Regions from separate parts of the Vibrio sp. EA2 genome, predicted to be linked through region 1. Evidence: predicted binding sites of a transcription regulator. Region 1 holds the regulator's gene; each other region holds the start of a gene.

The links. Region 1 encodes MetJ, which represses methionine synthesis genes. Its sites were predicted from a motif close to TTAGACNTNTANANGTCTAA; they were not measured.
Region 2: the regulator MetJ is predicted to act here: its motif matches at 1,941-1,960, upstream of metH (methionine synthase).
Region 3: the regulator MetJ is predicted to act here: its motif matches at 1,462-1,481, upstream of metN (methionine ABC transporter ATP-binding protein MetN).

Annotation. Positions count from the first base shown of each region.
Region 1 covers NZ_JAWLID010000021.1:45,367-48,653, reverse strand. The annotation lists gene RXX31_RS22865 (malic enzyme-like NAD(P)-binding protein) at 1-1,157, shown strand, start outside; gene metJ (met regulon transcriptional regulator MetJ) at 1,271-1,591, opposite strand; gene RXX31_RS22855 (O-succinylhomoserine (thiol)-lyase) at 1,816-2,979, shown strand; gene RXX31_RS22850 (bifunctional aspartate kinase/homoserine dehydrogenase II) at 2,989-3,287, shown strand, end outside.
Region 2 covers NZ_JAWLID010000013.1:545-3,831, forward strand. The annotation lists gene RXX31_RS20140 (transposase) at 1-343, opposite strand, end outside; gene RXX31_RS20145 (sodium:proton antiporter) at 458-1,816, opposite strand; gene metH (methionine synthase) at 2,009-3,287, shown strand, end outside.
Region 3 covers NZ_JAWLID010000007.1:27,339-30,625, forward strand. The annotation lists gene treR (trehalose operon repressor TreR) at 1-612, opposite strand, end outside; gene gmhB (D-glycero-beta-D-manno-heptose 1,7-bisphosphate 7-phosphatase) at 715-1,266, opposite strand; gene metN (methionine ABC transporter ATP-binding protein MetN) at 1,609-2,643, shown strand; gene RXX31_RS15130 (methionine ABC transporter permease) at 2,633-3,287, shown strand, end outside.

The DNA.
Region 1 (3,287 bases):
CCGCTGGTGATCTTGCTTTAGCCTACAGCCCTGGTGTCGCTGAGCCTGTACGTGAAATCGCACAAAATCCTGACAATATCTATAAGTACACCGCGAAAGGTAACATGGTTGCCGTTATTTCTAACGGTACCGCGATTCTTGGCTTGGGTAACTTAGGTCCGCTTGCTTCTAAACCTGTAATGGAAGGTAAAGCGCTACTGTTTAAGCGTTTCGCTGGACTTGATTCTATTGATATCGAAGTAAAACACCGCACGATCGACGAGTTCGTTAATACCGTAGCAAGCATTGCTGATACCTTCGGTGGTATTAACCTGGAAGATATTAAGGCTCCAGACTGTTTTGAAATTGAAAAGCGTCTTATCGAACGTTGTGACGTTCCTGTCTTCCATGATGATCAACATGGTACAGCAATCGTAACGGCAGCAGGCATGCTGAACGCCATTGAGCTGCAAGGTAAGAAGCTTGAAGATTCTACGATTGTTTGTCTTGGTGCCGGTGCGGCTGCAGTAGCGTGTATGGAACTACTGATAAAATGTGGTGCGATGCGTGAAAAGATTTACATGTTGGATCGTAAAGGCGTGATTCATACTCGCCGTGATGATCTTAACGAGTACAAAGAGCTATTCGCAAATAACACCGATAAGCGTACTTTAGAAGATGTGATTGAAGGTGCTGATCTGTTCCTTGGCGTATCAGGTCCAAATCTGCTTCCACCTGAAGCATTAAAACTGATGGCGGATAAGCCAATTGTTTTCGCATGTTCAAACCCAGATCCTGAAATTAAGCCAGAGCTCGCGCACGAAGTTCGTAATGATTTAATCATGGGTACAGGGCGTAGTGATTATCCGAACCAGGTAAACAATGTACTTTGTTTCCCATTCATCTTCCGTGGTGCGCTTGATGTACGTGCAAGCGAAATTAACGATGAGATGAAACTTGCAGCGGTTGATGCTATTCGTCAGTTGGCGAAAGAGCCAGTACCAGAAGCAGTATTGGCAGCGGCGGGTGTCGATAAGCTTGAGTTCGGCTCAGATTACATTATTCCAAAGCCAATGGATGCTCGCTTACTGCCTCGCGTTGCAAAAGCCGTTGCTCAAGCGGCAGTTGACTCGGGTGTTGCCCGTATTGAAATGCCAGAAAACTATATGGCAGAGTAAAGCTCAGCATTGAATGATGTACAAAAAATGGGACGCGATAGCGTCCCATTTTTTATGTTATTTCTTAGCTTTCAAGATTGAATAACCATTTGGTGTATTCGACACGCTTTAGGTTACTCTTCGTCAAACGACTCGAATTCGATGCCCATTTCCGTCATCAGAGCTTTCGCTTCCGTCGGAATATCGTCTGGGCGATCTTTACGAAGGTCTTCATCCGTTGGAAGCGGTTGACCCGTATACGCATGTAGAAATGCCTCACATAGGAGTTCGCTATTGGTTGCGTGGCGTAAGTTGTTGATCTGACGACGAGTACGTTCATCAGTTAGCACTTTTAAAACTTTCAGCGGGATAGAGACAGTGATTTTTTTTACTTGTTCGCTTTTCTTTCCATGCTCAGCATAAGGGCTAATGTATTCGCCATTCCAGTCAGCCATTGCGTACCTTCATCTATGTAATAGGTTAAAAAATAATATAGGAGCTGATTTTAGCTGCATTTACTGCCATAAGCAAAGACATATGGACGTCTAGAAGTGTTGACGTCTTAATTTTTGACGAGTAAAGTGACAGGAACAGTAAGGAGTGTGCAATTCATTGAATCTCACCATTTAGATATAGCGCATTCCCATTTAGAAGTCATCACCTGTGAAAGGATACACCCATGAGCACCCGTAAGCCTGCAACTATTGCCGTACGTACCGGTATTGAATCTGACACTCAATACCATGCTGTCGTTCCACCAATCTACCTTTCGACAAACTACGGCTTTCCTGCATTTGGGGAAGTGCCTAAGTACGACTACACGCGCTCAGGTAATCCAAATCGTGGATTATTAGAAAGTGCATTGTCTGAGCTGGAATCTGGCAAAGGAGCCGTGATCACTAACTGTGGTACGTCTGCACTGAACTTATGGGTATCGGCTTTTATTGGTCCTGATGATGTTATTGTTGCTCCAAACGACTGTTATGGTGGCACTTACCGCCTGTTTAATACTCGTGCGAATAAAGGCGACTTCAAGGTGCTGTTTGTCGATCAAACTGACGAGAAAGCGCTGGATGAGGCATTAGCACAAAAGCCAAAACTGGTTCTGCTAGAAACACCGTCTAACCCTCTGGTTCGCGTTGTCGATATTGCTGTGGTCTGTGAAAAAGCAAAGCAAGCCGGTGCTTTAGTCGCAGTAGACAATACGTTTTTGACACCGGTATACCAGAAACCTCTAGAGTTGGGGGCTGACTTTGTTATTCACTCGACAACCAAATACATCAATGGTCACTCGGACGTGATTGGTGGCGTGATTATCGCTAAAACGGAAGAACATGCAGAAGAGTTAGCCTGGTGGGGCAATTGTATTGGTGCGACAGGTACACCATTTGATAGCTACATGACTTTGAGAGGTCTTCGTACTTTGGGGGCACGTATGCGAGTGCATGAAGAAAGTTCACAGCAGGTGCTGGCTTACCTACAGAAGCAGTCGTTGGTGGCGAAAATTTATCATCCAAGTCTGCCACATCACCCTGGCCACGAGATTGCTAAAAAGCAGCAATCGGGCTTTGGGTCCATGCTGAGTTTTGAGTTCGCGGGTTCATTTGAGCAACTCAAAGCCTTCGTCAAGGAACTGAAATTGTTTTCACTCGCTGAGTCTCTCGGTGGAGTAGAAAGCCTGATTTGCCACCCGGCATCCATGACGCACCGTGCTATGGGTGAGGAAGCATTGGCTGAAGCTGGCGTATCACAGCAGCTACTACGCCTTTCAGTCGGTCTGGAAGATGCGCAAGATCTCATTGCTGACTTAGAACAAGCTTTCACCAAATCTGCACAGCAATAGGAGATCATAATGACTGTACAACGTCAGCTACACAAGTTTGGTGGTAGCAGCCTGGCAGACCCAGAGTGCTATTTACGTGTAGCGGGTATTCTCAAAGAGTACTCTGCAGAAAATGATTTGGTGGTGGTATCAGCCGCGGGTAAAACAACCAACCGTCTGATTGAGTTTCTTGAAGGCTTAGAGAAAGATGGTCGAATCGCTCACGAAGCACTACAAAGCTTAAGACAGTTTCAAAGCAATCTTGTTGAAGTATTGTTAGAGGGGGAAGCTCAAGAGCAGCTGCTTGCTTCTTTACAAGATGAATTCAG
Region 2 (3,287 bases), on a different contig from region 1:
CTGGTGAAGACGGTGGGATATGGAGAATGGTTACGTTTGAGTACTCTTTTCCTAGATAACTTTGGTGCCAGCTCGCTTGATCCATAATGATGACCGAGTGTTTTCCCATTGGTGTAGCATCAGAGATGAGATTTAAATGCTCTCTCATCGCTTCCATATTGCTCAATGGTGAGACGATGGCTTCTGCTTCCCCTGTATTGATACAAACTGCGCCAAAGAGATAAGCATAGTCAAATTGCTGTAATCCAAGGGATGTGAATATAAAGGCGTGCGAATGAATGGTCGCTACTCTGGTATTTCCACAATACTTGCGACTAGAGGATCTTAAGTGATTGATGCTTATTGCTTATTGCTTAGAGATTATAGATTAGTGTGATTGTGTTTAGTTTGCGAGTAAAGAGTACGCACATATAAAAAAAAGCAGCCATATGGCTGCTTTTTGAGGATTGAGTAACACTTAAGATTCAAGCTGTTCTTTATGTTCGTTTGGTACAGGATGCTGTTTTTCTTCGGAGACGGCTAAAGCGTTACGCTCCTCTTCCATCTTCTTTTCTTCTTCTTTGGCTTTCTCGATCATTGGCGTAATGGTTGAGCCTTGAATCAAAATAGAGAACACAACCACTGCGTAAGTCATAACCAAGATGATCTCTTTAACATCGATCAGTTTGTCTTGTACGACCCAGATTCCTGATGGGATTGAAAGTGCCATCGCAAGAGCGAGACCACCGCGAAGACCGCCCCAAGTTAGGATTTTGACTGACCAACGGTTATATTTTCTGTATCGCTTAAAACCAATGTAAGAGAGAAAGACACTAAGGTAACGGGATGCCAGAACCAGAGGTACAGCGATGGCCATCATGATCCAGTCTTCTTGGTGGAATTTGAACAGCAGCATCGACATACCGATCAATAGGAACAGAACGCCATTTAGAAACTCATCAACCAATTCCCAGAAGTGGTCGAGGTGATCTTCACTCTCTTTAGAGAAGCCGATAAAGCGTGTCCAGTTACCAATCATAATGCCGGATACAACCATGGCTAATGGGCCTGATACGTGGATGTACTCTGCGAAAGCATAACCTGCTGTAGGAACACCAATAGTAAGTAATAGCTCCATTGAGTGGTCATTGGTCGCACTAATTAAGTAGTGGAAGAGCAACCCAAGTAGGAAGCCATAAAAAATGCCGCCAATCGCTTCTTGGATAAAGAGCATCGTGACACTTCCTACCGTTGGTGCTTCAGTGCCAAATGCGATTGTGAATAAGGTGACAAAAATAACCAGACCAAAGCCATCATTGAACAACGATTCACCTTCGATCTGTGTCGAGATGCGTTTTGGGGCATCCAGTTTTTTGACAATGGCAAGTACCGCTATCGGGTCCGTTGGAGAGATCAATGCACCAAACAGTAGGCAGTAAATCAAGTCAAACTGAATCCCGATCAGTAAGCAAATCCCATAGAGGACAAAACCGATGAAGAAAGTTGAAAACAGAGTGGCTGCTAATGCTAATACTGTGATTTCCCATTTTTGATCTTTCAGGTTGGGTAACTTGATTCCCAGACCGCCTGCAAACAGCAAAAAACCGAGGATACCTTTGAGCAAGAAATCTTCGAAATTGATTCTGGTTACGGTTTCTGTGGCTATCTCTGTCAGATGGAACCAGTTATTTTGACCAGCAATTAGGATCAGGAGGGAAAGAACCATTGAACCAGCGGTAATGGCAATAGTGGTTTGCATCTTGCCTATTTTGCTGTTTACAAAGGCTATTAGCATCGCAGCTGCGGAGAGAAAACATAAAGTATGATAGACCGACATTAGAACACTCTGTTTGTAACATTTTATGAATGGAATTTTCGGCTGATGCTGTTTAAATAGCAAACATTTTTTCGCGATTATTTGATAACGTAAGAGGCCGATAAAATAATCATTAAATCTGTATTTAGACGTCTAGACTCCTGAACTTTGTGTGATAGGATGGCATGATAACGAAAGGAATGAGGCTGTACTGTGGGAAGTAATGTAAGACAACAGATTGAAGCTCAATTGAAGCAACGTATTCTTCTGATTGATGGTGGTATGGGCACTATGATTCAGGGATACAAACTTGAAGAGCAAGACTATCGAGGAGAGCGCTTTGCTGACTGGCACTGCGATCTAAAGGGTAACAACGACTTGTTGGTACTGAGTCAGCCTCAATTGATTAAGGAAATACACAGCGCTTATCTTGAAGCTGGTGCTGATATCCTGGAAACCAATACTTTTAATGCGACCACTATCGCTATGGCTGACTATGAGATGGAAAGCCTGAGTGAAGAGATCAACTTTGCCGCGGCTAAGTTAGCTCGTGAAGTCGCTGATGAGTGGACCGCGAAAACACCGGATAAACCCCGTTTTGTTGCCGGTGTTCTGGGCCCGACAAACCGTACGTGTTCTATCTCTCCTGATGTAAACGATCCTGGTTACCGCAATGTAAGTTTTGATGAATTGGTCGAAGCTTACTCAGAGTCTACTCGTGCGTTGATCAAAGGTGGCTCGGACCTCATTCTTATTGAGACGATTTTTGATACCTTGAATGCGAAAGCGTGTGCCTTCGCGGTCGATTCAGTATTTGAAGAGCTGGGTATCGAACTTCCTGTGATGATCTCAGGTACCATCACTGACGCTTCAGGGCGAACCTTGTCAGGTCAAACAACAGAGGCGTTTTACAACTCGTTACGCCATGTTAAGCCGCTTTCATTTGGCTTGAACTGTGCGCTTGGCCCTGATGAACTGCGTCCATATGTTGAAGAGCTTTCGCGCATATCCGAATCTTTTGTCTCTGCTCACCCTAACGCGGGTCTTCCTAATGCATTTGGTGAATACGATTTATCCCCTGAGGATATGGCCAAGCATGTTGAGGAGTGGGCTGGAAGCGGCTTCTTGAACTTGATTGGTGGCTGTTGTGGTACAACGCCAGAACATATTCGTCAAATGGCGGAAGCGGTTGAAAACGTAACGCCTCGCCAGTTGCCTGATCTTCCGGTTGCTTGCCGTTTATCTGGCTTAGAGCCACTTTCTATCGATAAAGATTCGCTATTTATTAACGTGGGTGAGCGTACTAACGTCACGGGTTCAGCTCGTTTTAAGCGCTTAATCAAAGAAGAGTTATACGATGAAGCGTTAGATGTTGCTCGCCAGCAGGTTGAAAACGGCGCACAAATCATCGATATCAACATGGATGAAGGCATGCTGGATGCTCAGGCATGTATGGTTCGTTTCTTGAACCTATGTGCTTCTGAGCCTGAAA
Region 3 (3,287 bases), on a different contig from region 1:
GCGCTGACACCACAACTGGTAAGCATTCAAACGTGCAAAGCCCGTTGTTCTGTCGTCAGAATCCACACCAATGTAGGCAATACGAGAAAGCGACTGCTGCTCTAAATGAGAGAGAGCCATATCGATAATGCCTTGGTTATCATAATTTATGGAGGAGACATCACTCGTGTCCATGGCAATCACCACAATGCGACTGCCCCACTCAGCCAGCGCCTTCTCATCGCAACCTGTAAAACCAAATACAATCACGCCATCTACATTGCGACGTCGAAGAACCTCAAGGTGCTCAATGGTTTTTTGGCGATCAAACTGGCTTTCCATGATCACCACATCATAACCAGCAGAATATAACTCACTGAGCATGGTGCCTACCGCTTGGTTTTCTGATGGCGAGTCTAAACGCGAAATAATCACCCCGACGACCTTTTGTCGGCCGCCACGCATTGACTGCGCGGATTTAGAAGGAACATAGCCTGAATCACTAATGACTTTTTCCACCTTCTCGCGCGTTTCTGGCTTTACCTTGGGGTCGTTCGTGAGCACACGACTTACCGTCGACTTACCAACGCCGGCCAGTTTTGCGATATCAAGAATGGTGAGTTTTTTGTTCATAGGTGATCAAACTAAAGTGGGTAGAAACTTAGATAAATGAACTTTAACAACAAATAGAGAAAAGGGAAGCCAGTGCTTCCCTTTAAAAATATAGCGATGATGTTATTTGTTTAAATATGCAGGAACGTCAGCAATGCTATCCAATACTACCGTCGCTAGCGCTTCACCCTGTTCAGTAATTGGTTTTCCGGTACGTACAAGAATCTTGGTCCCTACACCAGCCGCTTCTGCTGCCATCATGTCTTCCGCTTTATCACCAATCATGACCGAGTTTTCCATGTCGATCTTAAGGAAGTCACGTGCAGAAATGAACATCCCCGGCTTTGGCTTACGGCAATCACAATCTTGCTTGTATTCGCCAATCCCCTCTTCAGGGTGATGCGGGCAGTAATAGAAGCCATCAAACTCGACACCGTGATCTACGAAGTTCCAATCCATCCATTGAGTCAGAGATAAAAATCGGTCTTCACTGAATTTACCGCGTGCGATGCCAGATTGATTCGTCACAAGAACCAACATGTAACCTTGGTCTTTCAGCGCTTTCGTCGCTTCAAACACACCGTCAATGTACTCAAAATCATGTTCGTCATGAACGTAACCATGATCGACGTTAATCACGCCATCACGGTCGATAAAAACAGCAGGTTTTGCCAAAACGTATTTCTCTATTAACTCGGTTTAAGCAGATTATTACATACCTTATAAACTTCAACACTATCTATTTAGATTGACATTGCGACAAATCAGCACGCTACATCGCAAGAATCGTTGAATATCGGGGGCTTCCACCTAATGTTCGAAAAAACACCTCTGATATCATCACATTCCTATATCAGAACGTTTGCACATTTAGACGTCTAGACGTAAAAATATCTATTGACTTCAATCTTCTTAACCCATAGCATCAACTGAAAATTGAGATAGAGCTCAAAATTAAGTTCTGTCAAAAGCCGTTTTTGACAACGAAGTTCCCCATATCTCTATGCAGGTTGAAACATGATAGAAATAGAAAACGTCAATAAAGTGTTCTACCAGGGCAATAAAGAAATTCTGGCTCTGAAAGACATTAACCTACATATCGCCAAGGGCACCATCTTTGGGGTGATCGGCTCGTCAGGTGCTGGTAAAAGTACTCTGATTCGCTGTGTGAACATGTTAGAGGCTCCGACCTCTGGCTCCATCATCGTAGATGGCGTTGACCTGACCAAACTAAGCAAAACACAACTGGTAGAAACTCGTCGTAATATCGGCATGATTTTCCAGCACTTTAACCTGCTGTCGTCTCGTACCGTTTTCGACAACGTTGCACTACCTCTTGAACTCGCAGGTAAAGATAAATCGCATATCAATGCGAAAGTCACTGAACTACTGAAACTAGTAGGGTTAGAAGACAAACATGAAAGCTACCCAGCTAACTTAAGTGGCGGCCAAAAGCAGCGTGTAGCCATTGCTCGTGCATTAGCCTCTGATCCAAGCGTGCTATTGTGTGATGAAGCCACCAGCGCACTGGATCCGGCAACGACTCAATCAATCCTTGAGTTATTAAAGAAGATCAACCGTAAACTCAACATCACTATTTTGCTTATCACGCATGAAATGGAAGTGGTAAAAAGCATCTGTCACGAAGTGGCGATCATCGGTGGTGGTGAACTGGTTGAGAAAGGCACCGTGGGTGAAATTTTTGCTCACCCGAAAACAGAACTGGCGCACGAGTTCATTCGCTCGACTCTGGATCTGTCTATTCCTGAAGATTACCAGGCTCGACTTCAATCAAGCCGTATTGAGGGCAGCTACCCGCTAGTCCGTATGGAGTTCACAGGCGCAACGGTTGACGCTCCATTGATGTCTCAGATTTCACGCAAATACAATATTGATGTAAGTATCCTAAGTTCAGATCTTGATTACGCCGGTGGCGTGAAATTCGGCATGATGGTCGCTGAACTGTTTGGTAATGAACAAGATGACAACGCAGCAATCGAATACCTGCGTGAGCACAACGTGAAAGTAGAGGTACTTGGTTATGTCCTTTAATACTGTTTCTGAGTGGCTAAGCCTAAACAGCAACCTTCTTCTGGGTGCAACCTGGGAAACGGTATACATGGTGGCCGTTGCTGGCATCGTTGGCTTCGCTGTCGGTATCCCTTTAGGGGTCATTCTGCATATTACTAAAAAAGGTGGCCTGCTTGAGAATACTAAACTCAATGGCATTCTCGGCGCTATTGTCAACGTGGGCCGTTCAGTACCCTTCCTTGTACTGATGGTTGCAATCATCCCAGTGACTAAAATGCTGGTCGGTACCTTTATTGGTACAACCGCAGCCATCGTACCGTTAACCATTGGTGCCATTCCGTTTGTTGCGCGTCTTATCGAAGGTGCTCTACTTGAAGTACCAACGGGCTTAGTGGAAGCAGCACAATCTATGGGTGCAACACCAGTACAAATCATAACAAAAGTTCTGCTACCTGAAGCAATGCCGACTATTGTTAACTCAGTAACAATCACACTCGTAACCTTGGTCAGCTACTCTGCGATGGCAGGTACTGTTGGTGGCGGTGGCCTTGGCGACGTGGCAATTCGATACGGTTTCCACCGCTACGATGTCACCATCATGGCTGTTACCGTGGTAATGCTCATTGTTCTGGTACAAATTATTCAGTCTATCGGCGACGCAGTGG